2 regions of the Aureimonas sp. OT7 genome follow, and region 1 is predicted to be linked to the other one. Evidence: riboswitches for the same ligand, from Rfam matches in the RefSeq annotation. Region 1 holds a riboswitch; the other holds the start of a gene.
What was found. Region 1 has a riboswitch for S-adenosylmethionine ahead of IGS74_RS04370 (hypothetical protein). Riboswitches for the same ligand answer to the same signal wherever they lie in the genome.
Positions count from the first base shown of each region.

Region 2: another riboswitch for S-adenosylmethionine. It lies ahead of IGS74_RS08135 (O-succinylhomoserine sulfhydrylase); the one in region 1 lies ahead of IGS74_RS04370 (hypothetical protein).

Region 1 is NZ_CP062167.1:904,705-920,437, forward strand. It holds gene IGS74_RS04340 (carbon-nitrogen hydrolase family protein) at 1-256, shown strand, start outside; gene IGS74_RS04345 (DUF1178 family protein) at 253-684, shown strand; gene IGS74_RS04350 (DUF1289 domain-containing protein) at 690-962, shown strand; gene IGS74_RS04355 (DUF1289 domain-containing protein) at 1,001-1,276, shown strand; gene hemF (oxygen-dependent coproporphyrinogen oxidase) at 1,277-2,185, opposite strand; gene IGS74_RS04365 (hypothetical protein) at 2,384-2,638, shown strand; gene IGS74_RS04370 (hypothetical protein) at 2,643-2,951, opposite strand; SAM-I-IV-variant riboswitch at 2,989-3,095, opposite strand; gene IGS74_RS04375 (sugar-binding transcriptional regulator) at 3,230-4,186, shown strand; gene IGS74_RS04380 (sugar ABC transporter substrate-binding protein) at 4,308-5,624, shown strand; gene IGS74_RS04385 (sugar ABC transporter permease) at 5,755-6,627, shown strand; gene IGS74_RS04390 (carbohydrate ABC transporter permease) at 6,633-7,463, shown strand; gene IGS74_RS04395 (ABC transporter ATP-binding protein) at 7,474-8,475, shown strand; gene IGS74_RS04400 (glucose 1-dehydrogenase) at 8,505-9,281, shown strand; gene IGS74_RS04405 (FGGY-family carbohydrate kinase) at 9,286-10,908, shown strand; gene IGS74_RS04410 (PLP-dependent aminotransferase family protein) at 10,857-12,368, opposite strand; gene tauA (taurine ABC transporter substrate-binding protein) at 12,512-13,525, shown strand; gene IGS74_RS04420 (taurine ABC transporter ATP-binding protein) at 13,556-14,383, shown strand; gene IGS74_RS04425 (ABC transporter permease subunit) at 14,376-15,230, shown strand; gene IGS74_RS04430 (nuclear transport factor 2 family protein) at 15,259-15,675, shown strand; gene IGS74_RS04435 (FAD-binding oxidoreductase) at 15,680-15,733, shown strand, end outside.
Region 2 is NZ_CP062167.1:1,686,972-1,702,704, reverse strand. It holds gene IGS74_RS08210 (ribonuclease HII) at 57-722, shown strand; gene IGS74_RS08205 (ATP F0F1 synthase subunit B) at 813-1,295, opposite strand; gene IGS74_RS08200 (F0F1 ATP synthase subunit B) at 1,309-1,920, opposite strand; gene IGS74_RS08195 (F0F1 ATP synthase subunit C) at 2,000-2,224, opposite strand; gene IGS74_RS08190 (F0F1 ATP synthase subunit A) at 2,386-3,135, opposite strand; gene IGS74_RS08185 (AtpZ/AtpI family protein) at 3,307-3,678, opposite strand; gene IGS74_RS08180 (cell wall hydrolase) at 3,694-4,785, opposite strand; gene der (ribosome biogenesis GTPase Der) at 4,860-6,266, opposite strand; gene IGS74_RS08170 (tetratricopeptide repeat protein) at 6,287-7,006, opposite strand; gene IGS74_RS08165 (SDR family NAD(P)-dependent oxidoreductase) at 7,142-7,876, opposite strand; gene IGS74_RS08160 (ABC transporter substrate-binding protein) at 8,030-9,052, shown strand; gene IGS74_RS20270 (ATP-binding cassette domain-containing protein) at 9,049-9,555, shown strand; gene IGS74_RS20265 (hypothetical protein) at 9,519-9,869, shown strand; gene IGS74_RS08150 (ABC transporter permease) at 9,866-10,726, shown strand; tRNA gene IGS74_RS08145 (tRNA-Gly) at 10,745-10,819, opposite strand; gene IGS74_RS08140 (2'-deoxycytidine 5'-triphosphate deaminase) at 10,886-11,968, opposite strand; SAM riboswitch at 12,058-12,135, shown strand; gene IGS74_RS08135 (O-succinylhomoserine sulfhydrylase) at 12,183-13,373, shown strand; gene apaG (Co2+/Mg2+ efflux protein ApaG) at 13,392-13,784, shown strand; gene IGS74_RS08125 (Hsp33 family molecular chaperone) at 13,803-14,801, opposite strand; gene argF (ornithine carbamoyltransferase) at 14,794-15,726, opposite strand; gene IGS74_RS08115 (aspartate aminotransferase family protein) at 15,723-15,733, opposite strand, start outside.

The DNA of each region.
Region 1 (15,733 bases):
GGCAAGAGCCATCGAGAACAACGCCTTCATGATTGCCGCGGCCCAGGGCGGACGGCATGCCGACGGGCGCGAAACCTACGGCCATTCGATCATCATCGATCCCTGGGGCCGGGTGCTGGCGGAAGTCGACGGAGACGAGCCCGGCATCGCGGTGGCCCGGCTGGACCTGACGGCGGTGGATACGGCGCGCGGCCAGATTCCCAACCTGCGCAACCGGCGTCCGTTCGCCACCGAGTTTTCCGCCAAGGCGTCATGATCCGCTATTCGCTTCGTTGCACATCCTGCGGCCATGGTTTCGACGGGTGGTTCCGCTCGGGCGCGGATTTCGACCGGCAGTCGGCCGGCGGCCTGCTGCAATGTCCCGTCTGCGATGCGGCGCGCGTCGAGAAGGCATTGATGGCGCCGGCCGTCGCCACCGCCCCGGAAGCCGCTCCTGCGTCGATGGCGATGGTCGGGGACAGGATGGAGGCGGCCATGGCGAAGCTGCAGGAACTGGCCCGCGCGGTTCGCGCCAATTCGGACTATGTCGGCCATAAATTTGCCGAGGAGGCCCGCCGCATCCACTTCGGCGAGAGCGAGAAACGCGGCATCTATGGCGAAGCGACGGCCGAGGACGTGCGATCGCTCCTGGAAGACGGCGTACCGGCCCTTCCGCTTCCGCCGTTGCCCGAAGACCGGAACTGACGCTCATGGCCGGCCTGTGGCGCAAGGCGCCATCTCCTTGCATCGGTGTCTGCAAGTTCCGCGATGCGGGCCATTGCGTCGGCTGCCGGATGACCAGGCCCGAGAAGAAGCGGTTCAAGCGGCTCGAGGGCAAGGCGAAGAAGCGCGCCTTCTTCGTGGAATTGAGCGAGCGCCTCCAGCAGGCCGGCCGCTATGCGTACTGGGCGCGCATGTATCGCCGCCGCTGTGAGAAGAAGGACAGGCCCTGTCCGCTCGACAAGCTGGAAGGCCGCGGCTGAGCCTCTTATATTGGACGCATTCCAATCAGGAGAGTGCCGTGTCCGACCCCTGGGCCGATGCCCCATCCCCCTGCGTCGATGTGTGCAAGTACAAGCGCCAGGGGCGTTGCGTCGGCTGCACCATGACGAAGGCGGAAAAGGATGCCTTCCCGCAATCCGGCAGCGGCCCCATGAAGAAAGCCTTCATCATGGGGTTGATCGAGCGTGTCTCGAAGGAACGCAACCCGGCCTTCTGGGCCATCGCCTACCGTCGCAAATGCGAGCGCGCCGGGGTGGCGTGCCCGCTGGATGTGCTTGAGGAAGAGGACCGGTGATCAGGGCCACTTCACCACGGGCGGCATGGACGACAGGATCGAGTTGACGTTGCCTCCCGTTTTCAGCCCGAACAGGGTACCCCGGTCGTAGAGCAGGTTGTATTCCACGTATCGTCCGCGCTGGATCAGTTGCTCCTCGCGGTCGGCCTCGGTGTAGGGCTTGCGCATGTTCTGGCGCACGAGATGCGGATAGACCACCAGGAACGCCTTGCCGACATCGCGCGTAAAGGCGAAATCGGCATCCCAGCCGCCGCTTTCGATCGGAGAATGCAGCCAATCGTAGAAGATGCCGCCGATGCCCCGCGCCTCGTTGCGGTGGGGCAGGAAGAAATACTCGTCGCACCATTGCTTGAAGCGGTCGTAGTTGGCGACCCCGGCATGTCGGTCGCAGACGAACTTCATCGCCTTGTGGAACGCCAGTGTATCCGGGTCGTCCTGGTTGCGCCGGCGCGCAAGCGTCGGCGTCAGGTCCGCTCCGCCGCCGAACCATTGCCCGGTCGTGACCACCATGCGTGTATTCATGTGCACGGCCGGCACGTTGGGGTTGCGCATATGGGCGATCAGCGAAATTCCCGAGGCCCAGAAATTGGGATCGTCGCCGGCGCCGGGAATCTGCTTCGCGAAATCCGCGCTGAACTGCCCGTGCACCGTCGACACGTGGACGCCGACCTTCTCGAAGACCCGCCCATGCATCATCGACATAACGCCGCCGCCGCCATCCTTGTCGCGTGACCAGGGCGTGCGGACGAAGCGTCCGGCCGGCGTTCCGCCGTCTTCCTGCATCTCGTCCTCGATGGCCTCGAAGGTTTGGCAGATCCTGTCGCGCAGGGTTTCGAACCATTCGCGCGCTATCGTCTTCTTGTCGTCGAGCCCCTCGGGGAGCCCCTGCGGCAGATCCGGTCTTTCCATGTCGTCCTCCAGTAGCGCGCGCCAGTACAGTCATAACGCGCGACGCCGCTACCCAACCGACAAGCAAACTAGTGCGTTTACCTTCCGCGTGGAAGGCTTTGCCATTTCTGCGGATCCGGGATCCACTTCGATGGCGGTCCGCCCTATCTTTCAACAGGAGCAAAGGCCCCGCCTGTCGCGGAAGCCATGGGTTTGGTGATGGCGCGCATGCAGAAGCCACCGCTGGACGGTTTGAAACGCCAGCTTGCCAGGACGCGCGCGAGGCCGGGCCCGCCGCGCGACAGCTTCGTGCGGGAAACCTATACGCTGCCGCGGCCGGAAGCCCGCGTGAAGGCGCGCGAATGGTTCGATCGGTATCCGAAGGCGGCCTACTGGACGTCGGTGGAAAGCTGGCGGCTGCTGCCGGACGGCAGTGTCGAGTTTACGATGCGCCGCCTGCCGAGTGCCGATTGAGCGATCACGCGGCGCAGCGCGCCTCGCCATCCAGGACGATCGCCAGGGCGCGCTCGGACCAGGCCAGGGCTTCGGCGACCCGCTCGCCTTCAAGAACCTTCGCAAGGAAGACCTCGCTGCGGTAACCGCCGTCGACCGGCACCAGATAGACATGGGTAAACGGGCCTGACGAGCCGCGATGGACGACGCAATAGACGGCGCAGGCGCGCTTGCCGCACCCCGGCATGGTCATGGCATGGCCGATGAACATGGCCGAGTCGGCCTTGCCCAGATGAAGCCTGGAGATCGGATCGAAGTTCGAACTTTTGCCCATCGTGCCATTTCCCTGCTGTGAGCGGCGCGACGATGGGGCTTGTCCGTTTGGTTGCCGGAAAGGCCACATCCTCCCTTGCGGAAGCACCACCTTGCCCGGATCGGCAGGTTGGCGTTGGGTCGCGCCCAACTCTTGATGCGGGGCGCATAGTGCCATGGCGGGGCGGACCGTTCAAGCCCTTCGGCGAAGCGACGTTTGACAGGCCCGCGGCTTGAAGGTCATCACATAGAGGGGCGTCCGGTCTGGCCGGCGCGGCCGGCAGGAGGGCATTCGGCATCATGGTAAAGATCCGGCAGGACGACGTGCAGAGACTGGACGATGCCGCAAGGGCCGGCTGGCTGTACTATGTCGCCGGCCGCACGCAGGACGAGATCGCGCGGCAACTGGGCATTTCCCGGCAGAGCGCCCAGCGTCTCGTCTCCCTGTCCATCAGCGCCGGCCTCGTCAAGGTGCGCATCGACCATCCCATCGCGGCCTGTCTGGATCTCGCCCAGTCGCTGCGCGAGGCCCATGGATTGCGCTCCGTCGAGGTGGTGCCGTCGGATGCATCCTCCAGCTCCACCACCCTCGGCGTTGCGCTGGCCGGTGCGGCGGAAATCCAGCGGCGCCTTGCCGAACAGACACCCTCCATCCTGGCCATGGGCACCGGCCGCACCTTGAAGGCCGCCGTGGAGCAACTGCCGGCGTTGCGCGCGCCGCTGCACCGGATCGTATCGCTGACCGGCAACATCACGCTCGACGGCTCGGCCTCCGTCTTCAACGTCATCTTCTCGATGGCAGACCGGATCGAGGAGGCCTCGCTCTATCCGATGCCGCTGCCGGTCGTCGTATCCTCGCCGCAGGAGCGGGCCCTCCTGCACGAGCAGAAGGTCGTCGAGCGCACCCTGTCGCTTGCGGCCCAGGCGGACGTGACCTTCGTCGGCATCGGCGAGATCGGCCCGAATGCGCCGCTGATGAAGGATCGCTTCATATCGCCGGAGGAATGCGACGAGCTCGTCCGCCTCGGGGGCACCGGAGAAATCGTTGGCTGGGTCTTCGACGAAAAGGGCCGTTTCCTCGACTGTCCCTATAACGAGCGCGTGGCGAGCGCGCCGCTGCCGGCGACCGGAAAGGGAGATGTCATCGCACTCGCCATGGGCCGTTCCAAACTGCCGGCCATGCGGGCCGCCGTGGTCGGCGGCCTGGTGAGTGGCCTGATAACCGACGAGGAAACCGCGCGCGCCCTTCTGCCCTAGCGTCGCAAAATCAATTGTGCGTCGCGCAACCAAATTGATTTGACACCGGGGACGGTCGGTGAGAATTTGCCCATGGAACGGACATTTGCTCACTTCTCTGGGTTGGGAGGCCCTCATCCTCATGTTCAGACAGGCGCTTCTGGCTGGCGCAGCGTCACTTCTGGCCCTTGCGGGGCCGGCCGCCGCTCAACAGACCCTGACCGTCGCGACGGTCAACAATGGCGATATGATCCGCATGCAGGGTCTGACCCAGGAATTCACCGCGCAGCACCCGGACATCCAGGTCAACTGGGTGACGCTGGAAGAGAACGTGCTTCGCCAGCGCGTGACGACGGACATCGCCACCAAGGGCGGCCAGTTCGACGTCATGACCATCGGGACCTACGAGGTGCCGATCTGGGCGAAGAACCAGTGGCTCCTGCCGCTCGACAATCTGGGTGCGGATTACGACGTCGACGACATTTTGCCGCCCATCCGCGAGGCCCTGTCGCAGGACGGCACGCTGTATGCTGCGCCCTTCTATGCCGAAAGCGCGATGACGCTTTACCGCAAGGACCTGTTCGAGGCGGCCGGCCTGACCATGCCGGAAGCGCCGACATGGCAGTTCATCGCGGAGGCTGCCGAGAAGATCAAGGCGTCCAACCCCGACGTCTACGGCATCTGCCTGCGCGGCAAGCCCGGCTGGGGCGAGAACATGGCCTTCCTCGGCTCGATGGCCCGGTCCTTCGGCGCCAACTATTTCGATGCCGACTGGCAGCCGCAGTTCGAAAGCGAAGGCTGGAAGACGGCCGTCGCCATGTATGTCGACCTGATGACGAAATACGGCCCTCCGGGCGCCGCGTCGAACGGCTTCAACGAAAACCTGTCGCTGTTCAACCAGGGGCGTTGCGCCATGTGGATGGATGCGACGGTGGCCGCGTCCTTCGTCACCAACCCGAAGGAAAGCCAGGTGGCCGACAAGGTCGGCTTCGCGCCGTTCCCCTGCGGGGTCGAGAACTGCCCCAACAGCGGCGCCAACTGGTTGTGGGCATGGTCGCTGGCCATTCCGGCCGGATCGCAGAAGGCCGAGGCGGCGGAGACCTTCATTTCCTGGGCCACGTCCAAGGCCTATCTGGACCTCGTCGCACAGAAGGAAGGCTGGGCGAACGTTCCTCCGGGCACGCGCACCTCGTTGTACGAGAACAGCGAATACACCAGCGCCGCGCCCTTTGCCGCCGCAACGCTGCAGGCGATCAACAACGCCGACCCATCCATCACGCCGGACAAGCCTTATGTCGGCCTTCAGTTTGCCGCCATCCCTGAATTCCAGGGGCTCGGCACGGCGGTCGGGCAGCAGATGGCTGCGGCGGTCTCCGGCTCCATGCCCGTGGAGCAGGCCCTCAGCGCTGCCCAGCAGACGGCGGTGCGCGAGATGACCCGCGGCGGGTACATCAAGTAGCACCCGAAGACGGGCGGCCGCTCCGGGCAAGTCCGGCAGCGGCCGCGCACATGCTGCCTCATGCTTCAGCAAGGGCGAAGTGTCTGCGCCAGGTGCGTGGCCGCAACGCCGAACCACCGGACCAACCGCCATGGCTACCGCACAGACGCATACGGCCGCCCGGCTGATGCTGGCGCCCTCGGTGATCGCGCTCCTGATCTGGATGATCGTGCCGCTGTCGCTGACGCTGTATTTCTCGACCCTGAACTACAACCTGTTCAATCCGGCCGAGACGCCCTTCATCGGGCTGACGAACTACAAGTTCTTCCTGTCGGACCCGGCCTTCTTCACGGCCCTGCGCAACACGCTGGCGCTCGTTGCCGGCGTCCTCGTCATCACCGTCTGCGGCGGCATCCTGCTCGCCCTGCTGCTCGACCAGGCCTTCTGGGGCGTCAACATCGTGCGGCTGCTGGTGATCGCGCCCTTCTTCGTGATGCCCACCGTCGCCGCGCTGGTGTGGAAGAACATGATGATGAACCCGGTCTACGGCGTGATCGGCCAGGCACTCAACGCCATCGGCATCGGCGCCATAGACTGGTTCTCGGTCGCGCCGCTGACGGCCGTCATCATCATCGTCGCCTGGCAATGGCTGCCCTTTTCCACCCTGATTCTTCTGACCTCCCTCCAGTCGCTGTCGGAAGACCAGCGCGAGGCGGCCGAGATGGATGGCGCCGGCGCCCTGTCGATCTTCTGGTACATCACGCTGCCGCACATGGCCCGCGCCATAACGGTGGTCGTGCTGATCCAGACGATCTTCCTGTTGTCCATCTTCGCCGAGATCTACGTGACCACCAGCGGCGGCCCCGGCCTGCAGACGACCAACATTCCCTATCTCGTCTACAGCCAGGCGCTGCTGCAGTTCGACGTGGGCGGCGCCTCGGCCGGCGGCATCGTGGCCGTGGTGCTGGCGAACATCGTCGCGATCTTCCTGATCCGCATCATCGGCAAGAACCTGGAGGCCTGAGACCCATGGCGCGCGCAGTCTCCACCCGCCGCAAGGCCGCCTTTACGGTCATCGGATGGCTCGTCGGCCTGATGATCTTCTTTCCGGTGCTCTGGACCGTCCTGACCTCGTTCAAGTCGGAGCTGGATGCCATCGCCATCCCGCCGAAATACCTGTTCTTCAACTGGACGCTGGAGAACTACCGCGAGGTAAACCAGCGGTCGAACTATTTCCGCTTCATGATGAATTCGGTGTACCTGTCGCTCGGCTCCACCTTCATCGGACTGCTCTTCGCGGTGCCGGCGGCCTGGGCCATGGCCTTCTCGCCCGGCAAGCGCACCAAGGACATCCTGTTGTGGATGCTGTCCACCAAGATGCTGCCGGCCGTGGGCGTGCTGGTGCCGATCTACCTTCTGTTCCGGGACTTCAACCTTCTGGATACGCGGGCCGGGCTGATCGGCGTGCTGTTCCTGATCAACCTGCCGATCATGGTGTGGATGCTCTACACCTACTTCAAGGAGATACCGGGCGAGATCCTGGAAGCCGCCCGCATGGATGGCGCCTCGCTGCGGCACGAGATTCTGCACGTGCTGGCGCCGATGGCGGTGCCGGGCATCGCCTCGACCGTGCTTCTGTCGGTGATCCTGGCCTGGAACGAGGCGTTCTGGACGCTCAACCTGACCACCACCAACGCCGCGCCCCTGTCGGCCTTCATCGCATCCTTTTCCAGCCCGCAGGGGAATTTCTACGCCAAGCTGTCGGCCGCATCGACGCTCGCGATCGCACCCATCCTGATCATCGGGTGGTTCTCGCAGAAGCAGCTTGTGCGTGGCCTGACCTTCGGCGCCGTCAAGTGAGGAACCCGGCATGAGTGCGATCCAGCTGACCAACGTCCAGAAGCGCTTCGGGGACGTGACCATCATTCCCGGCCTCGACCTGACCATCGAGGACGGCAAGTTCGTCGTCTTCGTCGGTCCGTCCGGCTGCGGAAAATCCACCCTGCTGCGGCTGATCGCCGGGCTCGAGGATGTGTCCGGCGGCAAGATCGAGATCGACGGGCAGGACGTGACCAACGTGTCGCCGGCACGGCGCGGCCTTGCCATGGTGTTCCAGTCCTATGCGCTCTATCCGCATATGAGCGTGCGGGCCAACATCGGCTTTCCGCTCAAGATGGCCGGCGTCGCCAAGGCGGAGATCGCCCGCAAGGTGGAGGCGGCGGCAGCCACGCTGAACCTGACGGACTACCTGGAACGTCGCCCCCGCGAACTGTCGGGCGGCCAGCGCCAGCGCGTCGCCATCGGCCGCGCCATCGTGCGCGAGCCGAACGGCTTCCTGTTCGACGAACCCCTGTCCAACCTGGACGCCGCCTTGCGCGTCAACATGCGCCTGGAACTGTCGGAACTGCACCAGCAACTCGGCACGACCATGATCTACGTGACGCACGACCAGGTCGAGGCCATGACGATGGCCGACAAGATCGTCGTCCTGAACAAGGGGTGCGTCGAGCAGGTGGGCTCGCCCCTGGAACTCTACCGTAAGCCGGCCAACCTTTTCGTCGCCGGTTTCATCGGCTCTCCGCGCATGAACTTCCTGAAGGGCGAGTATGCGTCCCGGAACGGTGCCGCCACCGTCGGCGTGCGGCCCGAGCATATGACGATTTCCACCACCGGCGGCGACATCAGGGGTACGGCGGGTGTCGCCGAGCACCTGGGGTCGGACACATTCATCCACGTCCGGCTGGACAGCGGCGAGCAGATCACGGCCCGCTCGATCGGCGAGTATCGGGTGGCGCATGGCGACCCGGTCTGGCTGACGCCGGAACAGAACAACCTGCATCGCTTCGATGCCGAAGGCCGCTCCGCCGGCTGAGCAAACCCGAACAGTCTAGGACACGCATCATGTATCTCGAAAAGCTGAAACTGGACGGCAAGGTCGCCGTCGTGACGGGTGCTGGCCAGGGCATCGGGGAAGCATGCGCCAACGCCCTCGCAGAGGCCGGTGCGACGGTGATCGTTGCCGACATGGATGGCGAGCGGGTAAAGGGCGCCGTCGAGCGGCTGACCGCGAAGGGCGCCAAAGCCTTCGGCGCGACGCTGAACGTGACGAAATCCGCCGATGTCGCGGCGCTGGCCGACAGAGTGATGGCCGATCATGGCCGCGTCGACATCCTGGTCAACAATGCCGGCGTGGCGATATCGGACGTGCGCGCCGAAGACACGAGCGACGAGCATTGGCGCTTTCATATGGACGTCAATGTGGACGGCCTGTTCTGGTGCTGCCGCGAATTCGGCCGCAAGATGCTGGAAGGCGGTTCGGGCGCCATCGTCAATATCGGCTCCATGTCGGGATTCATCGTCAACAAGCCGCAGCCACAGGCCTTCTACAACGCCTCGAAGGCCGCCGTGCACCACCTGACGAAATCTCTGGCGGCCGAGTGGGGCCAGCGCGGGGTGCGCGTCAACGCTGTCGCGCCGACCTATATCGAAACGCCGCTTACACGCTTTGGTATGGAAGAGAACCCCGAAATGTATAAGGTGTGGCTGGACATGACGCCGATGGGGAGGGTCGGTCAGCCGGAGGAGATCGCGTCGGTCGTGCATTTCCTGGCTTCCGATGCTTCCAGCCTCCTGACGGGCTCCATCGTCGTCGCCGACGGAGGCTACACCTGCTGGTAAGGGAATGATGGACGCATTCATTGGGGTCGATGTCGGCACGGGGAGTGCGCGGGCAGGCGTTTTCGACGACACGGGCAAGCTGCTCGGCACCGCGCGGCGGGATATCCGCATCTGGCGGGGCGAGCACGATATCGTCGAGCAGTCTTCGGACGATATCTGGGCGGCGGTCGTGGCCTCCGTCCGCGAGGCCATGGCGCTGTCCGGCATCGAGCCGTCGGCCGTGCGGGGCCTCGGCTTCGACGCTACATGCTCTCTGGTGGTGGTCGGGCCGGGCGGCAAGGGCCTGCCCGTCGGCCCCAGCGAGGATCCCGCCCGCGACATCATCGTCTGGATGGACCACCGCGCGCTGGAGCAGGCCGCCCGCATCAACGCGACGGGGCACAAGGTGCTGCGCTATGTCGGCGGCGTCATTTCGCCCGAGATGGAGACACCCAAGCTTCTCTGGCTGAAGGAGAACCGGCCCGCCATCTTTGCCGATGCCGAGCATTTCTTCGACCTTGCGGACTATCTCACCTTCCGCGCCACCGGCAGCCTGACGCGCTCCGTCTGCACGCTGACCTGCAAATGGACCTACCTTGCGCATGAGAGGCGGTGGGACCCGGATTATTTCCACACGATCGGGCTCGGCGAACTGGCGGAAGAAGGCTTCGTGCGTATCGGCACCGATGTCGCCGACATCGGCGAGCCGATCAGCGGCGGCCTGACGCAGGCGGCGGCAGCGGAGCTGGGGCTCCAGCCCGGCACGGCCGTCGGTGCGCCGGCCATCGACGCCCATGCGGGCGGCATCGGCACTTTGGGCGCCAGCCGCGACGGCGTCGCCGCCGAGCCTGCATCCGAGCTCGCCTTCATCATGGGCACCTCCTCATGCGCCATGGCCGTCACCCGGGAGGCCGCCTTCGTCGACGGCGTGTGGGGCCCGTACCGGGATTCTCTCCTGCCGGGTTACTGGCTGCTGGAAGGGGGGCAATCGGCCTATGGCGCCGGTCTGGACTTCCTGGTATCGCTGCATCCCGCCCATGCCGCCGTGCGGCAGGCGGCCGAGGCGCGGGGCCTGTCGCTGCTCAGCGAGCTCGAGCGCCGGGCCATCGAGGCCGCCGGTTCGGTGGAAGAGGCGGCGCGGCTGGCGCGCAGCCTGCATGTGGTGCCCGAATTTCTCGGCAATCGCTCGCCGGAGGCGGACCCGGCCGCCACGGCCGCTATAACCGGGCTGACGCTGGATGCCAGCGAGAACGCGCTGGTGCGCCTGTTCGTGGCCGGCCTGTGCGGCCTGTCCTACGGTACGGGCGACATCGTCCGGGCCATGGCCGAAAAGGGCGTGGCTCTGGACGCCATCGTCGTATCGGGCGGCGCGGCGCGCTCGCCCCTTCTGCGGCGCATCCTGTCCGATGCCACCGGCATGCGCGTCGTTCTGCCCAAGACGGCCGAGCCGGTGCTTTTGGGCAGCGCCATCATCGGCGCCGTGGCTGCCCGAGCCTTTCCGGATCTGTCGGGGGCCGCCGCCCATATGTGCGGCATCGGGGACGAGACCGTGCCAAACCCTGATCTTGCGGAGTTCCACGCCCGCAAGCGTGCGGCCTACGACATACTCCGCCGGGCGGAGAGAGAGGTTCGCGCGTTGGGCAGGTGACTGTCCAGCGCCAGCGCGGTGCGGCGCACGCCTTCCGCGATGCGGTCCGCCGGGATGGACGAATAGGCCATCCGGAAAAATCGGCACGGGGCGTCCGGGTCTGGAAAGAACGGTGAGCCGGATTCGATCAGCACGCCGTCGCTGCGCAACTCCTCGACCAGCCGGTCGGCATCCGTGCCATGCGGCCCCTCGATCCAGAACGAGGTGCCGCCGCTTGCCGCATTGCTGGCGATGTCCAGCCCGGCCGCGGCCAGCGACGCCGCCATGACCTCGTGCCGCTCGGCGTAGGCAAGGCGCATGCGCCGGATGACGGCGTCGTAATGGCCGAGCGCCAGGAAATAGGCCGCCGTGCGCTGGAGATGGCCGGGCGGGTGCCGCAGGATCAGGGCACGCAGCGCCCGGGCCTCGCGGATAACCGGTGCCGGCGCCACGAGATAGCCAAGCCGCAAGCCCGGGAAAAGCGATTTGGAGAAGCTGCCGATGTAGAAGACGCGTCCGCTTCGGTCGATGGATTTCAGGGCCGGCATCGGTGGTGCGAGAAAGCTCATCTCGAACTCGTAATCATCCTCCAGGATCACGAAATCCCGGCGTTCCGCTTCGTCCAGCAAGTGCTGGCGGCGCTCCAGCGGCATGCGGACCGATGTCGGGCTCTGGTGGCTGGGTGTCACCACCACGGCATCCAGCCGTGCCGGGAGGTTGCCGGGCGGCAGGCCCATGCGGTCCACGTCGACGCGCCATACCTTTGCGCCGGAATGGTGCAGGGCGGCGAAGATATCCGGATGGCAGGGGTTTTCGCAGGCGGCGTGCGTGCCCCGCCGCAGGATAAGCTGGACGGCCAGCCACAAGGCATTCTGCGCACCGAGCGTAACGAGGATCTCTTCCGGCTGGGCCCTGATGCCCCGGCGCGGCAAGGTGCGCGAACAGATATAGCTGACAAGCTGCATATCGTCGGCGGCGGCGAAATCGCCGGCCATATGCTCGAAGTCGCCGGGGCTCAGCGCGCGCCGCGCACAATCGCGCCAGCCGCGCAGGTCGAACAGCGACCGGTCCATCTGGCCGTACAGGAAAGGGTAGGGGTAGCGGTGCCAGTCCAGCGGCTTGCGGATGGGCTTGACGCCGCCGAAGTGCTGCTTCAGCCGTGTCTCCCAGTCTATCTGGCGGTCCGGCCGCTCCGTTTCCAGCGGCCGGACACGCTTCACGGGGGCCTGCTCCGATATGCGGAACACCCGCCGCGCGCCGACTTCTATGTATCCTTGCGCCGCAAGCTCCTGATAGGCCAGCGTCACGGTGATCCGGGCGATGCCGAGATAGCTGGCAAGCCGTCGCGACGACGGCAGCCGCGCGCCCGGAATGAGGCGGCCGGACAGGATCCCGGAGACGAGGGTTTCGCGGATCTGCGACTGCAGGCCGGTCGGCGCGCCGCGGTCCACGAAGAAGATGGCTTCCGATATTCGCGCCACGGCCGCATCCGGACGGATTCAACTGGACCTAATGTTGGTTGCATCTGGCTCTATTGTAAAGCGCGCCCCTCGCTAAACTCTCCCGAGTGTTCAGGCATGACCGGCAAGATCGACCAACCAATCGTACTGGAGGGCACCTATCCATGCGCCTATCGTTTCGGGGTATCGCCAGGGCGGCGATAACGGCTGCTGCAATCGGGCTTCTGTCGGGCGCGGCCAGCGCCCAGACCAACGTCGTCGTCGGCTATCAGCAGATCGTCGGCCCGTTCCTGTCGGCCATCGCCGACGGCCGCTTCGACGCCGCCGCCACCGAGGCCGGCTACACGATCGACTGGCGGCAATTTTCGTCCGGCGGCGATATCTCGACGGCGCTGGCGTCGGGCAACGTTGCCGTAGGGGTGCTCGGCTCCACCGGGACGACCGCCGCCGTGACGCGCGGCGTCGACCTGCAATTGTTCTGGATCCTCGACGATATCGGCCGTTCCGAGGCGCTGGTGGCGCGGCAGGGATCGGGCATCGAAAGCCCGGCGGACCTGAAGGGCAAGCGCGTCGGCGTACCCTTCGTATCGACCTCGCATTTCCACCTGCTCGTCGCCATGCGCACCATCTGGAACATCGATCCGCGTGAGGTTTCCATACTTAATATGCAGCCGCCGCAGATCGTGGCGGCCTGGCAGCGCGGCGATATCGATGCAGCCTATGTCTGGCCGCCCGCGCTGTCCGAGATCGAGAAGACCGGCACCGTCATCGCCGATTCCAGCGAGATCGGGAAAGAGAGCGTTCCGACATTCGACGGACTCGTCGTCTCTACCGAATTCGCCGAGGAAAATCCGGCCTTCATGAAGGCGTTTACCGGGGTTCTGGCCGCAGCCTACGCAGACTATGCGGCAAACGGCGCATCCTGGACGGCCCAGTCGCCGGAGGTGGCCGGCATGGTCAGGCTGATCGGCGGCAACGCCGAGGATGTGGTGGGTGCATTGAAGCTCCTGAACTATCCGACGCGCGACCAGCAGGTTTCGGATGCCTGGCTCGGCGGCGGTGCGCTCAAGGCCCTGCAGGAAAGCGCGACCTTCCTGAAAGACCAGGGCCAGATTGACGCCGCCCTGTCCGACTATGCGCCTTATGTGAACGCGACTTTCGCGCAGGAAGCCGAATAGCCGTCCGGCCGACACGAAGGAGGCACCCCGATGACGACGCTCAGGGTTCGTAATGTGGGCCTGGTCTATCCCGGCCTTGCCGACCACAACGAGATCGTAGCGCTCAAGGGCGTGAACCTGACGATGGAGCGCGGCGATTTCGTCGTCGCGCTCGGAGCCTCCGGCTGCGGGAAGACGACGCTGCTGAACCTTCTGGCAGGGTTTCTTGCGCCCACCAGCGGAGACATCACCCTGGGCGGCAAGGAGGTCACGGCGCCCGGAGCGGATCGGGGGGTGGTCTTCCAGAAGCACGCACTGCTGCCCTGGCTGAACGTCATGGACAACACGGCCTTCGGCCTCAAACTGCAAGGGGTGCCGAAGGCCGAACGGCGGCAGCGCGCCGAGCGCAACCTGGAGCTTGTCGGGCTTCAGGATTTCCATAACCACATGATCTACCAGCTGTCGGGCGGCATGCAGCAGCGCGTCGGCATTGCAAGGGCGCTCACCTGCGACCCTGCGATGCTGCTGATGGACGAGCCGATGGCCGCGCTGGACGCGCTGACGCGCGAGACGATCCAGGAACTGCTGCTGAAGGTCTGGGACCTGACCGGCAAGATGGTGTTCTTCATCACGCATAGCGTGGAGGAGGCGTTGTTCCTGGGGTCCCGCCTGATCGTCATGTCGCCCCGGCCGGGGCGCATCACCCACATCTACGATCTCGATTTCAACCGGCGCTATCTGGCCAGCGGCAACGCACGCGAAATCAAGTCCAGTCCGGATTTCATCGCCATGCGCGAAGTGGTGCTGAACATCATCTATGGCGACGAGCGCGCCAACGCCGCGCTGGAAGCGGCGCTTCGGGAGACGGCCGATGTCTAGCCAGATCCGCGACCTCAGCGAGGCGCCCCGCGTAGAGCCAACCCGCAGGCCCCGCCGCAGCGGCTATTACGGCGCCCCGGGCCAGGGTAATTCCGCCCATATCAGCATCGCGACGGCCATCGTGCTGTTCCTGATCTGGCTGGCGATCACGCAGATGGGGCTGGTCAAGCCGCTGTTCCTGCCTTCGCCGCTGGCGGTCTGGAACAAGTTCGTCATCGCCATGACGGACGGTGTCGCCAACTCCACGCTGACGGAGCATGCGGCGGCAAGCCTTGGACGGGTCATGGGCGCCTTCCTGCTGGCCTGCCTGACGGCCATACCCGTGGGTGTCCTGATGGGGGTCAACAGGGTGGCGCGGGGCCTGTTCGACCCGATCATAGAATTCTACCGGCCCCTGCCGCCGCTGGCCTACCTGCCGCTGGTCATCATCTGGCTCGGCATCGGCGAGTTTCCCAAGGTCTTCCTGATCTACCTCGCCATCTTCGCGCCCATGGCTATCGCAGCGCGGGCGGGGGTGCGCTCGGTGCAGGTGGAACAGATCCATGCGGCCTATGCCATGGGCGGCACGCGGCTGCAGATCATCTGGCACGTCATCATGAAGGCTGCCCTGCCCGAGATTTTCACCGGCATGCGCATCGGCATCGGCGTCGGCTGGACGACGCTGGTGGCGGCCGAAATGGTGGCCGCCGACAGGGGCCTCGGCTTCATGGTGCTGAACGCCGCGCAGTTCCTCGCCAGCGATACGGTGGTGATGGGCATCATCGTCATCGGCATCTTCGCCTTCGCTTTCGACCTGATGGTCCGCGCCGCCGAACACAGGCTCGTACCGTGGAAGGGCCGCATCTGACGCGACGCCTTCGGGAGGAGAAAATCACATGACCGACAAGCAGACCATCGCCGGCGCGGACGACCTTGCCGCGCTGTTCGATGCCTTCAACCGCCACGACCGGGCCGGCATCATGCGCTTCTTCGCGCCGGACGCCATCTTCAATACCGTCGCCGGGCCGGAGGCCCATGGCAGCCGCATCGCCGGCGAGGATGCCATCGGCGCTGCCTTCGAGGCCGTCTGGCGCGCCATGCCCGACGCGCATTGGCGGACACTGTCGCATTTCGTGGCGGGGGACAGGGCCGTGTCCGAATGGCTGTTCACCGGAACGGCTGCGGACGGCAGCCGCATCGAGGCCGAGGGCGCCGACATCTTCACGCTGCGCGCGGGCCTCGTCGCCGTCAAGCAGGCGCTGCGCAAGAACCGTCCAGCCCTGGCCCCTGCGACGGCGCTGGAAGGGGCGTGAGACGATGGAACTGCCCCCCGACGCCTTCCGGCCGCACCAGCAGCCCTACGACCCGGCC
Region 2 (15,733 bases), 780 kb from region 1:
CCCCCACCCCCGAGGGAGGCTTGCGGAGGATCGGCTTTTGCGGGATTGCTACCCCGATGGCCTATCGCAAGACCGATTCTCCGCTCCAATCCAAGGTCGCTCCCGCACGACCGGACTTCGCACTCGAGGAAGAGCGCATGGCGCGCGGGGCGCGCTGCGTCGCCGGCGTGGACGAAGCCGGCCGAGGCCCGCTTGCGGGGCCGGTGGTCGCGGCGGCCGTCATTCTGGACGCAGCCAATATCCCCGATGGCCTGAACGATTCCAAGCAGCTCGACATGGCCGAGCGCGAGCGCCTCTTCGCCGAGATCATGCGCTTCGCCACCGTCTGCGTCGCATCGTCCAGCGCCGCCGAGATCGACCGTATCAACATCCGCCAGGCGACACTGCTTGCCATGCGCCGCGCCTTCGACGGCCTGTCCAGGCCGGCCTGCCACGTGCTGGTCGACGGACGCGACGTGCCACCCAGTTTCGCGCTGCGCGGCACGGCCGTGGTGGGCGGCGATGCACGCTCATTGTCCATCGCAGCGGCCTCCATCGTCGCCAAGGTCACGCGAGACAGGATGATGACGCGGCTCTGCGCGACATTTCCAGCATACGGTTTCAGCCAGCACATGGGCTACGCGACGCCAACCCACCTCGGCGCCCTGCGGGATAACGGCCCATGCCCCTACCACCGCATGAGCTTCCGGCCGATACGGCAAGACGACCCTGTCTTGCTGTAGGGCGCAAAAAAGGGCGGAGCCGAAGCCCCGCCCTGGACAGTTCGCATTTGCGGATGAACCCGGTCCGCCGACGCCGTAAAGTGTTCGCCCTCAGTTGAGACGGCGGCGCACTTCCTCGATCGAGCTTTCCGTCAGGCGGGTATCGGAACCCAAGTCCTTGTCCCGGATGATCCGCTCTGCCGCTGCAACGGCAATGTTGACGGCCGATGCGCGAACTTCGGCGATGGCATCCGCCTCGGCCTGCGAAATCTTCAGCTCTGCGGCCGCGGTACGGCGCGCGACGTATTCTTCCGTCTTGGTACGCGCTTCGGCCACGATGGCATCGGCTTCCCGCTTTGCGGCGGCGACGATGTCCTTGGCTTCGGCTTCCGCCTCGCGGCGGCGGCGCTGATATTCGGCCAGCTGCTGCTTGGCCTCTTCCTTGAGTTCGCGCGCCTCGTCGATCTCGGCCTGGATACGGGCCGCGCGATCGTCCAGCGACTTGGCGATGGTGCGATGCGTGTTCACGTACCAGAGCAGCACGAAGAACAGGATGAGGGCGACGAGTGCGAAGAAACTTGCGTCGAATGCCATTGGTCAGCCCTCCTTAGCGCGATTCGCGCACGGCGTTCGCGACATCCTCGCGCGAGACGTCCTTGCCGGTCAGTTCGGTCAGTATAGCCTCGGCGGCGTCCTCGGCGATGGCGCCCACATCGGCGAGCGCCTTGGCCTTGATGTCGGCGATCCGGGCCTGCGCGGCCTCCAGCTTCGCCTCAAGTTCCGACTCGTTGCGGCGGCGCTCGGCCTCGGCGCTCTGGCGCGCTTCGTCACGGGCCGTATGGCCGATGGCGTGGGCACGCTCGCGCGCTTCCGCCAATTCCTGCTCGTAGGCGGCCTGCGCCTCGTCGGCATCGGTGCGCATGCGCTCCGCGGCCTCGAGGTCGGCGGCGATCCGGTCGCGGCGGCCCTCGATGATGCCTGCGAGGCGCGGCACGATGGTGCGCGACAGAATGAGATAAAGAATGCCGAAGGAGATCGCCAGCCACAGGATCTGCGAGGCGAAGAACTCCGTCTCGAGCGGCGGGAAGCCGGCGCTTTCATGCACCTCATGGCCTTCCAGGAACTCGGCTTCCGGCGTTGGCGGAACGACTCCGGGCTCTAGCGGAGCGTTGCCCGTCGAATGGTCCTGGACCTGCGCGTGGGCTTGGCTGATAAACATCTCTCACCCCGGTCTATACAAGGCCGGCCGCCCCGATTGTCCAAGGCGGCCGGAAGCACAATCCTCGTTCAGACTGAACTTAGACGAAGAGGAGGAGAAGAGCGACGAGGAGCGAGAAGATGCCCAGCGCTTCCGTCACGGCGAAGCCGAACACGAGGCGGCCGAACTGGCCGTCGGCAGCCGACGGGTTGCGAAGAGCGCCCGAAAGGAAGCTCGAGAAGATGTTGCCGAGAGCAAGCGCCGTTCCGGCCATGCCGAAGCAAGCGAGACCAGCACCGATGTAGCGAGCGGCTTCCGCGTCCATGTGAAACTCCTGTTTTGGATCGTGCGGGAAGAATCCGCGACCAAGGCCGCGAAAGTCGAAGGGGTTCTAGACCATCCGAGGCTCCAGGTGAACAGCCGGATGATCCTTATTCTCAAAGTTTCCTCAACCTGATCATCGCGATCATGTGAAGACGATCAACCTCAGTGATGCGGATGCACCGCATCGTTGAGATACATGCAGGTCAGCACCGCGAACACATAGGCCTGCAGGAAGGCGACCAGGAATTCAAAGGCCGTCAGGCCCATCGTCATCAGCAGCGGCAGGATGGCGCCGGCAATGCCGATGGCGCCGAGCGAGCCGAGCGAGACCACGAAGCCCGCGAAGACCTTGAGCGCGATGTGGCCCGAAAGCAGGTTCGCGAACAGACGAATCGACAGCGAGATCGGCCGCGACAGGAAGGAGATGACCTCGATCACCACCACGAAGGGCACGACCGCCGCAGGCACGCCGGACGGAACGAAGACCTTGAACCAGGACAGGCCGTGCTTGGCTATGCCGTAGACGACCACCGTGCCGATAACCAGCATCGCCAGCCCGAAGGTTACGATGAGGTGGCTGGTAACGGTGAAGAAATAGGGGAACATGCCGAGCAGGTTGGCCACCAGCACGAACATGAAGAGCGAGAACACCAGCGGGAAGAAGACCATGCCCTTGGCACCGGCCGAATCCCGCAACATGTTTGCGATGAACTCGTAGGCCATCTCGGCCACGGACTGGGTGCGGGTCGGGATCTGGCCCCGGCCGCTGGTGGCCACCCACAGGAAGCCGGAGGCGGCAACCACCGTGACCGCCATGAACAACGACGAATTGGTGAAGGAAAGGTCGAGGCCGCCGATCTCGATCGGCACGAGCCGAGAGATCACGAATTGATGAAGCGGATCGTTCGCCAAGCGTCTGGTCCTCTGTCGCGTGGGTCGCAGGCAATCTCTGCCGGTGGACCCCAGTCCTTCGATATGAACACGGATCCGACGATACGAAGACAGGAAGTCTTCGTCGTCATTGGCATGAAGCTCCGTGCGGGCGACACTGCCATAGCGTCACAAGGACCGCTTCGCAACTCCCTAAGGGCGATCAAGAGGGTCTTGTTGGCCGGAATCGGGCGACTTTCTGTCCTTCGAGACCGATCGGACGACATTCGTCACGCCGGCGACGAAGCCGAACAGCAGAAACACGATCAATCCGATGGGCCGCGTACCGAAGGCAAGATCGATTCCGTAGCCGATCAGCGCCCCGACGACGACGCCCGCGATGAACTCCGATGCGATCTTCAGTCCGGCCGCCATTCCGGACAGGCCGCCCTTGGGCTGCAGTGCCGAGGGCTGCGGCGCCTGGCGCGCACGGGCGGCGTCGAGCCGCTCGTTCAGGCGCGCGCGCCGCGCGACGAATTCCAGATCCTGCGCGGGGCCTTCCGACTCCTGTTCGTTCACAGCCATGTCCTCGGCCTTCCGTCAGTTCCACCCGCCATTATAGGTGCGATAGAAGACATGGAGGCCGATCTTGTCCACCTTTTCCATCGTCCGCGCCCAGCGCGGGCGAACATAGGTCGCATGATAATGCGTGGCGGACCCGACATCCGCCAGCCACTCCCGGCCGGTGGTCACGTCCATGGCGATCCGTTCGGCCCGTTCGTAGGCGCGCTTGTTCGTGATGCGGTCGGCGCGCCCATCGCAGGCGAAGGAAAACTGGCAGCGATTGCGCCAGTTTCGGTTCTGGTACACCACCCCGCAGATCGTGTCGGGGTAGGCGGGGTTGCGCACCCTGTTCAGGATCACCTGTGCGACGGCCGCCTGGCCCCGCTCCGATTCCCCGCGCGCCTCGAAATAGATGCCCGTCGCCAGGCAGGTCTGCTCGGCCGTGCCGAAGGCATCCGCAGGCAGGGGCGTCGCCGCCCAGGCATGGTCCTTCTCGCCGATCGGCGGCACGAAGGATGGCCCCTCGCCGCTCAGGATCGTATCGAACCGGCCGGATGCCGCCGGCCCCGAGGCGGGGGCGTAACCCAGTTCCATCGTGCCGGTGTCGGCTTTCGCCTCGCGCAGCAGCGGCTTTTGCGACGCCTCCGCATCGGCGATGGCCATGGTGTCCTCGACCGTATCCTTGAAGGGGTTGGCGCGCTCGAAGCGCGCGAGGCGGTCGGGGCTGGCCTCGAAACGGGCGGGAAGCCCCGATAGTGCCGTCAGCATGATGGCGTCCCCGCCAGCGATCTCGGCGGCCAGACGGGGGCCGTTGCGGGCGATTCGCCCGGTGGAGAAACGCTTGAGCATGGTGTACTGGCTGACCACCCGGCCGCCGCGCTCGGCCAACTCGGACACGGGTCGCAGCGAGGCGAGCTCTTCCCGCTCCAGTTCGAGTGCGCCCTGCATGAGGCCGGCGGCGATCTCAAGCTCGAGTTCGGGGCGCTCCGCGACGGCGGTGGCGGACTGGTGGCCGAGTACGGCCCCCGTTGCCAGGATCAGCGATGCGACAAGGCTGCGGGTACGCCGGGCAAGACCGCCGGAGCGTCCGGGAACGGGCTGTCGCGCAGCTCTTCTGGTGACGCTCATATTCGGTATCCAAATCATTTCGATGGATGCCGATCATGTTTCATTAACCTTAGCGCTTGGTTAACGCAGCGCTCCTAGTAGCGCTTGCGGCGGGATGCATAGGGGTTGTTGGGCTTGCGCAGGTGCAGCCGTATCGGCACTCCGCGCAGGCCGAACGCCTCGCGCAGCCCGTTGACGAGATAGCGGGTATAGGAAGCGCCAAGCGATTCCGGCCGCGACGTCGACACGATGAAGGTCGGCGGACGCGTCTTGATCTGCGTCATGTACTTCACGTTGATGCGGCGGCCGGCCACGGCGGGCGGCGGATGATGCGTGACCACGCGCTCCAACCATTGATTGAGCTTGGAGGTGGAGATCCTCCGGTTCCATGTCTCGTGCGTCTCGACGATCGCCCGCATGAGGCGGTCGAGCCCCTCGCCGGTCTCGCCCGAAATCGGGATGGCCTTGACGCCGCGCATCTGCGGCAAGAGCCGTTCCGTCTTTTCGAGAAGATCGTCCAGCGCCTCCTGCCGGTCCTCGATCATGTCCCATTTGTTGAAGGCGATGACGGGGGCCCTGCCCTCGCGCTCGATCAGGTCGGCAATCTGCAGATCCTGCCTCTCGAAGGGCACGGTGGCGTCCAGCACGACGACGACCACCTCGGCAAACTTGATGGCGCGGATGGCGTCGGCGACGGACAGTTTTTCCAGCTTCTCCTGCACCTTTGCCTTGCGACGCAGGCCGGCCGTATCGAACATCTTGATCTGACGGCCGCGCCAGGACCATGACACGGATATGGAATCGCGCGTGATGCCCGCCTCCGGGCCGGTCAAAAGCCGGTCCTCGCCCAGGAACCGGTTGACCAGCGTGGATTTGCCGGCATTCGGCCGGCCCACGATGGCAATATTCAGCGGTTTGGTGGCGTCGTAAGTCTCGACCGGCTCACCATTCTCGTCCAGCTCGACAGGCACGTCGGCCTCGGCTTCCGGCACATCGACGAAGAACGCTTCCTCTCCCAGGGCAGCCACGATTGCGTCGCGAAGGTCTCCCATGCCCTCGCCATGCTCGGCCGAAATGGCGACAGGCTCGCCAAGGCCGAGCGAGAACGCGTCATAGAAGCCCACATCCGAGCCCCGCGCCTCGGCCTTGTTGGCCACCAGCACGACCGGTCGGCCAGAGCGGCGCAACAGCTCTCCGAAATGGGAATCCTGCGGGGTCATGCCCGACTTGGCGTCCACCACGAAGAGCGACAGGTCCGCCGCCGCGATGGCGGCCTCCGTCTGGGCACGCATGCGACCTTCCAGGGTGTCGCCGCCCGCTTCCTCCAGGCCCGCGGTATCGAGAACCTGGAACTCGATGTCGAGCAGCCGGGCCTCGCCCTCGCGCCGGTCGCGCGTCACGCCCGGCCTGTCGTCGACGAGCGCCAGACGCTTGCCGACAAGGCGGTTGAACAAGGTGGACTTGCCGACATTCGGCCGTCCGATAATGGCGATGGAAACCATGGTCGCGCCTTTCCGGCCGCTCAGGACGGATCAGGCTCGCCGGCCGCGTCAGGCGCCGAGGGCGCCTCCCCGGCGGGGGCGGGCCCGGTTTCGGCCGAGATCAACTCCTGCATCATGCGGGCTCGCTCGGCCATGCCGGCCGGCGTCGAGAAATCGTCCACCAGCTGGCCGAAGACAGGCGCGGCGCCGGCATGGTCGCCGGCCTTCCAGAGGGCCAGGCCGATGGCCTCCAGCGCCGGATGGCGAAGGGGCTCTCCCTCGCCGGTCAGGGCCTCGGCGCGCTGGCGTACATCGTCGGCGGTTCCGTGATCGACCAGGATATAGGCCGCGCGGATCGAGGCGATGTCGCGCAAGGGGCGCGAGGTCGAGCTATCGGAGGCGACGGCGTCGTAGGTGGCCACGGCGGCCGTCGGATCGCCCGCCTGCAACTGCGCGCCGGCAAGATGCATGCGGGCGATGACCGGATAGTGCGCGGTGCCGTCCTCGGCCAGGGCGGAAAGGGCCGCTTCGGCTCCGGCGAAATCTCCGTTGGACACCAGCTCCTGTGCGGCGATCAGCCTGTCCCCGTCGGCTGCGGCACGCCCGGCGGCCATACGCTCCCAGACGACATAGCCGATCGTGCCGAGGATGATCAGTGACACCAGGGCGATGATGACGATGCCGTAACGCTTCCAGATCGCGCGGGCCCGCTCCTGGCGGATTTCCTCGTTCACTTCGCGAATGAAAGTGTCGTTGCTCATGGGGCGCGTCGTCCATAGCGGTGCGAGGCCGCACGGCGACCATCGCAGAATTGCGGCGTTTCCGGCTTTCTAACGATTTTTATGGCGAACGGAAGGGCGCCCGCCCGGTCTGCCGCGTGAATCTGCGTTGCGGGCTCACTCGTAATTGCGCACGTCGTCCAGTTCCACCGAGCCGAAACCGGGCCGCGCCAGATAGGCCATCACGCGGGCCGCCGCCTCATCGGCGCTCGCAAGCTCGCCCTTGTCCTTCAGACCGCGATAGCGGGACACGGTCGGGAAATCGGCTTCGCGAACCCTTTGCTGCATGGCGGTGTCGATGACCCCCGGCGCCAGCGCCACGGCGGCGGTGCGGGGCGCGCCCGCCGCGCCGGCACCCTCGGAATATTCGGCGTTCACCGCGCGCACAAAGCCGTCGAGGCCGCTTTTGCTGGCGGTATAGGCACTCCAGTACGCAGTGGCGCGGCGCGATGCGCCGGACGAAACGGCAAGGATGCGCCGGTCCGCGGGCCACCCTTCCGTCTTCGACAGGAAGGTCGCGGTCATCGCCATAGGCGCGGTCAGATTGAGGGCGACATGCGCGGCTATGTCCTCGACCGCTAGCTTGCCGACGGGCCCGATCGGCTCTTCCGTGCCGGCATTCAGCACAAGCAGCGCCTCGGTCACGTTCGCGCCATCCATATCGTCAAGCGGGTCCAGCGCGGCCGCCGCATCGCGGACATCGCGCAGATCGACCTGGCGCCACTCGGCCCGCAGGCCCTCGGGCCTGGGTGAGCGGGCAATGCCCAAAACTTCGTAGCCCGCTTCCACCAGCTTCCGTGCCAGGGCAAGCCCAAGCCCAGCCGATGCACCCGATACGATCGCAACTTTCATGACGTCCTCCCCCTGCGCACCCACAATAAGGGACCGGCCGGGCCGGCACGCAAGAAAAATGTGCGATTCTGAGGCGAATGCGGGTTTTCATGCATATTATCTGTGGTAGGTTTTCCTGAGAGCCCGAAGATACGGGCCAGGGAGGTCAAGATCATGAAATCGTTCTCTATCGGCATCCGGCCGCTGGCCGGTGCATGCCTTCTTGCGGCCATGGCCCTGCAGGGTGCCGCGCAAGCGCAGGATCTGAAGCCACTGACGGTTGTCGTCCCCAACCCGTCCGCGCTCAATATCTTTCCGTTGCACGTCGCCGATGCGGAGGGCTATTTCGCAGCGGAAGGGCTGGACGTGACGGTGGAGGTCGTCAACGGATCGGCCACGGTGCTGCAGACGCTGGCGGCGGGCCAGGCACAGATCGGGCAGCCGGGCCCCGGTCCTCTTCTGGCAGCCCGCGAACGCGGAGAAGACATCGTCTTCCTGTACAATTACTGGCCGAAATCGGTGTTCGGGCTCGTCGTCAAGGAGGGCTCCGAGGTCGCCGCGCCCTCCGACCTGAAGGGCAAGACCATCGGCGTCGGCACGGCCGATGGCGCGGAAGTCGGATTCACGCGGGCGATCCTTGCGAAGGAAGGGTTCGAGGAAGGGCGGGACTATGAATTCCTGACCGTCGGCGACGGGGGCACCGCGGTCGCCGCCTTCATGAGCGACGAGATCGACGCCTATGCGGCCGCCGTGGCCGACGCAGCCATCATCGAGGCGCGCGGCATTCCCTTGACCGAGATCACGCCCGACGAGTTCCTGGCCTATTTCGGTAATGGCTGGGCGGCGACCCGCAGCTATATCGACGCCAATCCGGACGTGATCGAAGGGTTCGGGCGCGCCATGGTAAAGGGCACGCGCTTCGGGCTGGACCCCGCCAATACCGAAGCCGTCCTGGCGCATACCGCCGCGGCCAACCCGCAGGAAGGCGAGGATGCGGGCCTTGCCGCCGCCATGCTGGAAACGATGAGGGACCGCGTCACCCCGATCGATACCGGCAACGCTTTCGGCTATCAGCCGCCGGAGCACTGGAAGCTCTGGCAGGATGCCCAGGTGGCGACGCAGGCTCTTTCGGCGCCGCTGCCGGACCTGTCCGCCGCCTACACCAACGACTTCGTCGAACGCTGGAACGCGCAATGACGGCGCTGCGACAGGCGGTGCCCACGCATCCGGCCGCACGGCCCCGGGACGGCGATGCCGTCTACGCGCTGCGCAACGTCTCCAAGGCCTTCGGCCGGGGCGCCATCCGCGCCCTCGACCATGTGGACCTGACGCTGGAGCGGGGCACCTTCAGCTCCATCATCGGGCCATCCGGCTGCGGCAAGTCCACGCTCCTGAAAATCATGGCGGGGCTGACGCCACCCTCGTCCGGCAGCGTCATGCTGGAGGGGCGACCGGTGACGGGGCCGCGCCGCGATATCGGCATGATGTTCCAGCAGGCGACGCTGTTCCCGTGGCGCACGACCATCGAAAACATCCTGCTTCCCATCGCGATCCGCGATGGGACGTCGGCTGCTAAGGCAAAGGAGCCTGCCGCCCGCGCGCTGCTCGATCTTGTGGGTCTCAAGGGATTGCAGAAGTCTATCCCGACAAGCTCTCGGGCGGCATGGCGCAGCGTGCGGCGATCTGCCGGATGCTGGTAACCGAGCCGTCCGTCCTTTTGCTGGACGAGCCTTTCAGCGCATTGGACGAGTTGTCGCGCGATTTCATGAACATGGAGCTCCAGCGCATCTGCCTGGAAAAGCAGGCGACGGCCTTCCTGATTACCCATTCCATTCCAGAGGCCGTCATCCTGTCGGATATCGTCTACGTCATGTCGAAGCGGCCAGGCCGCTTTGTCGAGACGATCCATATCGAGCTCGATCGTCCACGCACCCTGGACATGCTCACCTCGCCCGAGCTCGGCGATTATGTCCGTCATATCCGCGCTCTTCTGGACGAGGGAGGCCTGCATTGACCCACGTTCAGCTGGAAAGAAGCGAGGCGCCGCCCGAAACGCTGTGGCAGGAAGAGGTGCCGCTGATCGACCGGATACCACGCCCGGTCGGCATGGCGCTGCTGGCCGTCGCCTTTATCGCCCTGTGGCAGGGCGTCCATGCCATCGGCCTGTTTTCGCCGATCATCCTGCCGCCACCGGCCGCGGTGTTCCGCGACATCCTGCTGGTGGGAACCAATCTCGCCACGGGCGGCTACATGCTGGCGGCGCTGTGGATCACCCTTCAGGAAGTCGCCCTGGGATTCGTCATTGCCATCGCGGTCGGTTTCACGCTCGGCGTCATCGTCGGCGAAAGCAGCTTCGGCGAGCGGGTGGTCCTGCCCTATCTGGTCGCCATCGACACGATGCCCAAGGTGGCCTTCGCGCCGCTGTTCCTCGCGTGGTTCGGCTTCGGCATCTCGTCCAAGGTGGCGCTGGCAGCCTTCATCGCCACCTTCCCCATCGTCGTGGCGACGGCCGCCGGGCTTCATGCGTCCGACGAGAACGCCCGCATGCTCTTCAAGACCATGGGCGCCACCCGCTGGCAAACCCTGTGGCGCATGAAGCTGCCGCTCGGGCTGCCGCATATCTTCACCGGGCTCAAGATCGCCTCCGTGGGCGTCATGGCCGGCGCCATCACCGGCGAATTCCTGGGTGGCGGCAAGGGCTTCGGCGAGTTGATCCGCGTGGCGGCGGCGCAACTGAATACGCCGCGCATCTTCTCGCTCATCCTGTTTCTCAGCCTCGTCGGCCTGGCGTTGTTCTGGCTGGTCTCGTTCGTCGAGCGGCGGATCGTCTTCTGGCGTCGACGGGCGGAGGCCGGTGGCCTCAACGCCTGACAGGAGAGGGAATGAAAATGGAGCGGGCGATGGGGATTGAACCCACGACATCAAGCTTGGGAAGCTTGCGTTCTACCACTGAACTACACCCGCATCCGTAGGTGAATGCACTATAGGAATGGCGGGTGGCACGCAAGAGGAAGTTGCCGCCATCCGCCATCAGGAGAAGTGCTTGGACAGCTTGAGCCGCTGTGCCTGATAGTTCGATTTCAGATCCGCTCCGTAGAGCCGCCCCGGGCGGGCGGCCATGCGCTCGAAGATCAGACGGCCGACGATCTGCCCATGCTCCAGGATAAACGGCACTTCATGGCTGCGCACCTCCAGCACGGCCCGGCTGCCGGTGCCCCCCGCCCCCGAATGGCCGAAGCCCGGGTCGAAGAAGCCGGCATAATGCACCCGGAACTCTCCCACCAGCGGGTCGAAGGGAGTCATCTCGGCGGCGAAGTCCGGCGGAACGTGCACCGCCTCTTCCGAGACGAGGATGTAGAACTCGTTCGGGTCCAGCACCAGAACGCCGCCCTCGCTGCGGTGCAGCGGCTCCCAGAAATCGAGTATGCGATGGGCGTCCCGCTTGTCGACATCGACGACGCCGGTATGCCGCTTGCCGCGATAGCCGATCATGCCGTCGTCGTCGCCCGTCAGGTCCACCGACAGGGCGATCCCGCCACCGGAGATATTGGCATCCAGCGCGCTGGTGAGCCCCTCCCCCTCGTGCAGGCTCGAGATCTCGTCGCTGGTCAGCGTGGCGCGGCCGCGCCGGAAGCGGATCTGGCTGAGGCGCGATCCCTGCCGTACGAGCACCGGAAAGGTGCGCGGCGAAATCTCCAGGTAGAGCTGGCCGTCATAGCCTGCCGGCACCTTGTCGAATTCCTGGGCGCGATCGGTGATGACGCGGGTGAAGATGTCGAGACGCCCGGTGGAGGATTTCGGGTTGGCGGCGGCACGCACTTCCGGCGGCAGCGACAAACGCTCCATCAGCGGCACGATGTAGACGCAGCCCGTTTCCAGCACCGCGCCTTCCGACAGGTCCACGACATGCAGCGAAAAGCGGTTCAGCGCCTCTTCCACGCTGCGCTGGCGGCCAGGCAGGAAACTGGCGCGCACCCGGTGCGCCCGTGCGCCGAGCCGCAGGTCGAGGCTGGCCGGCTGCACCTGGTCGTCATCCAGCGGACGGACGGAAACGATCCGCCCCGCCTCGTGGAGGGCCTGGATTTCCCGGTCCGGCAGGATGCCTTCAGTCATTGCGTCAACCCTGTGCGATACGTTGCGTATCGCGCATAAACGAAGGCGTGCCGTTTGGCCAGTTGACGCCGCACCGCGCGGGGGCTTAAGGAACGTGCCGTGGTGATTTTGCCGGCCGGCTTGCAGCCACGTTAAACAAGTCGCTAAAGGGCCGATCTCCTCGCAAGGACCGGTCATGGACGCGTCGCCCGAAGTCGGCCGCCCCGAGGTTTCCATGTCCGACAGCGCGAAAAAGCCGTTCCGTCCTGCAACCGCCATGATACACGCCGGAACGGTGCGCTCCGGCTTCGGCGAAACATCCGAGGCGATCTTCCTGACGCAGGGCTTCGTCTATCCGTCCGCCGAAGCGGCGGAAGCGCGCTTCAACGGCGAGGACCCCGGCTTCATCTACTCGCGCTATGCCAACCCCACCACCCGCATGTTCGAAGAGCGGATGATGGAACTGGAAGGCGCCGGCGACGCCCGCGCGACGGCCTCCGGCATGGCCGCCGTGGCCGCCGCGCTGCAATGCTCGCTCAAGGCCGGCGACCATGTCGTCGCCGCCCGTGCGTTGTTCGGCTCCTGCACCTACATCATCCAGACCGTGCTCGGCCGCGCCGGCGTCGAATCCACCTTCGTCGATGGCCGCAACCTGGAAGAATGGCGCGCGGCGGTACGGCCGGAAACCAGGCTCTTCTTCCTGGAAAGCCCGACCAACCCGACGCTGGAAGTCATCGACATCGCCGCCGTCGCCGATATCGCTCACGCGGCCGGCGCCATCCTGGTTGTCGACAACGTCTTCGCGACGCCGCTGCTGCAAAAGCCACTGGAACTGGGTGCCGATGTCGTCGTCTATTCCGCCACCAAGCATATCGACGGACAGGGACGATGCCTCGGCGGCGTGATCCTGTCCTCGGCGGAATGGATCAAGGAGAACCTGCACGATTACTTCCGGCACACCGGCCCGTCACTCTCGCCGTTCAACGCCTGGGTTCTGCTGAAGGGGCTGGAAACGCTGCCCTTGCGAGTCCGCCAGCAAATGGACAACGCCGCCCGGATCGCCGAATTCCTGGCTGGCAGCAGCAAGGTCGCGCGGGTGATCTATCCGGGCCGGGCCGACCATCCCGACGCCGAGATCATCAAGCGTCAGATGAAGGGCGGCTCCACCCTCGTCGGCTTCGACATGAAGGGCGGCAAGGATGCGGCGTTCCGGCTGTGCAACGCCCTGCGCATCGTGAGCATTTCCAACAATCTCGGCGACTCCAAGAGCCTCATCACCCATCCGGCCACAACCACGCACAAGAGCCTGTCGCCCGAAGCGCAGGTAGCGGCCGGCATCGGCCCCGGCCTGCTGCGCTTTTCGGCCGGCATCGAGGATGTCGACGACCTGATCGAGGATTTCCAGGCGGCGCTCGACGCCGCCTGATGGAAGCGCACGCAAGCCATGTTCACCTGCACCACCCACGAGATCACCGTTACGGTGACGCCCAGCTACCTCGAAGGCCAGTCGGACCCGGAGGCCGGCCGGTGGGCGTTCGCCTATCGGGTCGAAATCCTGAACGGTTCGGGCGCGGCCGTGCAGCTTCGCTCGCGCTATTGGCATATAACCGACGCCATGGGCCGCGTGCAGGAAGTGCGCGGGCCGGGCGTGGTCGGGGAAGAGCCGCTGCTATCGCCCGGCGACAGCTTCACCTACACCTCCGGATGCCCGCTGCCGACACCGTCGGGGTTCATGCGCGGCCACTATGTGTTCGAAAGGGTGGACGGCTCGATGTTCCAGGTGAGCATTCCACCCTTCTCCCTCGACGCGCCGGATGGACTGCGCACGTTGAACTGACGTTGCGAAGAACCGGGCCTATTGCCCGGTGACTTCCTCTGCCTTGAACTCGTAGGCCTCGCCGCAGAATTCGCAGGTCACGCGGATCTTGCCGTCATCCTCGACGCTTTCAGCCAGTTCCTCGGGCGTGAAGTTGGCAAGAACCTCGCGGATCCGCTCACGCGAGCAGGAGCAGTCATCCCGCACGGCCGTCGGCGGGAACACCCGGACGCCGCGCTCGTGGAACAGGCGGAATAGCAACCGCTCGACGCCAACTTCGGGATCGGCAAGCTCGGCATCGTCGATTGTGTCGACAAGCGCCCGCACCTCCGTCCAGGCGTCATCCGCCTCGAACTCGATCTCATCCGCACCCTCGGGCGCATCCCCGCCGGGCAGGTCGGGCATGCGCATGCGCTCCGGCGCCTGCGGAAGAAACTGGGCTACCAGGCCGCCGGCGCGCCAGCTTTCCTTGAAGCCGCCGCCATCCTGCCGCCGTGCAATTCTTGCGACGGCAAGGCGAACCGTGGTGGGGATCTGTTCCGACTGACGGAAATACCCCTCCGCGACATCTTCCAGGGAAGCGCCGGCCAGCTCGACGATGCCTTGATAGCGCTGCATCAGCGCACCCTGATCGACCGTCAGGGCCATGATGCCGCGTCCAAGAAGGTCTTCCGGGCTCGTCATGCCGGCGGCTTCGGCCTCGCTCAGGCGTTCGGCATCGAAGCGCGCATAGGCGCGGACGCTGGATGGGGTGGAAAAATCCACCACCAGCAGGTCCACGGGTCCATCCGTCTGCGTCTGGGCGGTAAACTTGCCGTCGAACTTGAGCGAAGTGCCCAGAAGGACCGTCAGCACGATCATTTCCGCCAGCAGGCGCGATACGGGCTCCGGATAATCGTGGCGCCCGAGCAGGCTGTCGATCATGTCGCCCAGTTGCACGGCGCGGCCGCGCGCATCCAGCGTCTCGACCTCGAACGGGACGACGGCGTCGTCGCCGGCGAAGCCGAACTCGCCGGGCTGGCGGATCTCCTCAACCACGGACGTCGACTTCCCCGAAGCACCAGGCCAGCACCGACTTCTGCGCATGCAGGCGGTTTTCCGCCTCGTCGAAGACGACGGATTGCGGGCCGTCTATCACGCTGTCGCTCACTTCCTCGCCGCGATGGGCCGGCAGGCAGTGCATGAAGAGCGCGTCGGGCCGGGCATGGGCCATCAAGGCCTCGTTGACCTGATAGGGCAGGAAGACGTTATGCCCCCGCGCCACGTCTTCGCGGCCCATCGACACCCAGGTGTCCGTCACGACGCAGTCGGCGCCCGTCACGGCTTCGACCGGATCGAGGGTGGTCAGGATATCGGCGCCTTCGGCCCGTGCGCGCTGAAGGAAACCGGCATCGGCCTCCGATCCCTCGGGCGTCGCGATCCGCAGGGCGAAACCGAAGCGGGCCGATGCCTCGATGAAGGAGTTCAGCACGTTGTTGCCGTCACCGCTCCAGGCGAAGGTGCGGCCCCTGACAGGGCCTCGCTTCTCCTCGAAGGTCAGGAGATCGGCCATGATCTGGCAGGGATGCGTATCGTCGGTCAAAGCGTTGATGACGGGAACGGTCGCAGCTTCCGCCATTTCGAGAAGGCGCTCGTGCCCCGTGGTGCGGATCATGATGGCGTCCACGTAACGCGACAGGACACGGGCTGTGTCGGCGATCGTCTCGGCCCGGCCAAGCTGCATTTCCGTGCCGGACAGGAACAGCGTCTCGCCGCCGAGCTGCCGCATGGCGACGTCGAAGGAAACGCGTGTACGGGTAGATGGCTTCTCGAAGATCATGGCCAGCACGCGCCCGTCGAGCGGGCGCGGAGAGGCGCGCCCCTCCGCCTTGCGGCGTGCGGCGTCGTCCAGGATGGCGCGAAGCTCGTCCGACCGCATCGCCGAAATGTCCAAGAAGTGCCGTCCGGCCGTTCCGCGTGTCATGCTGCAC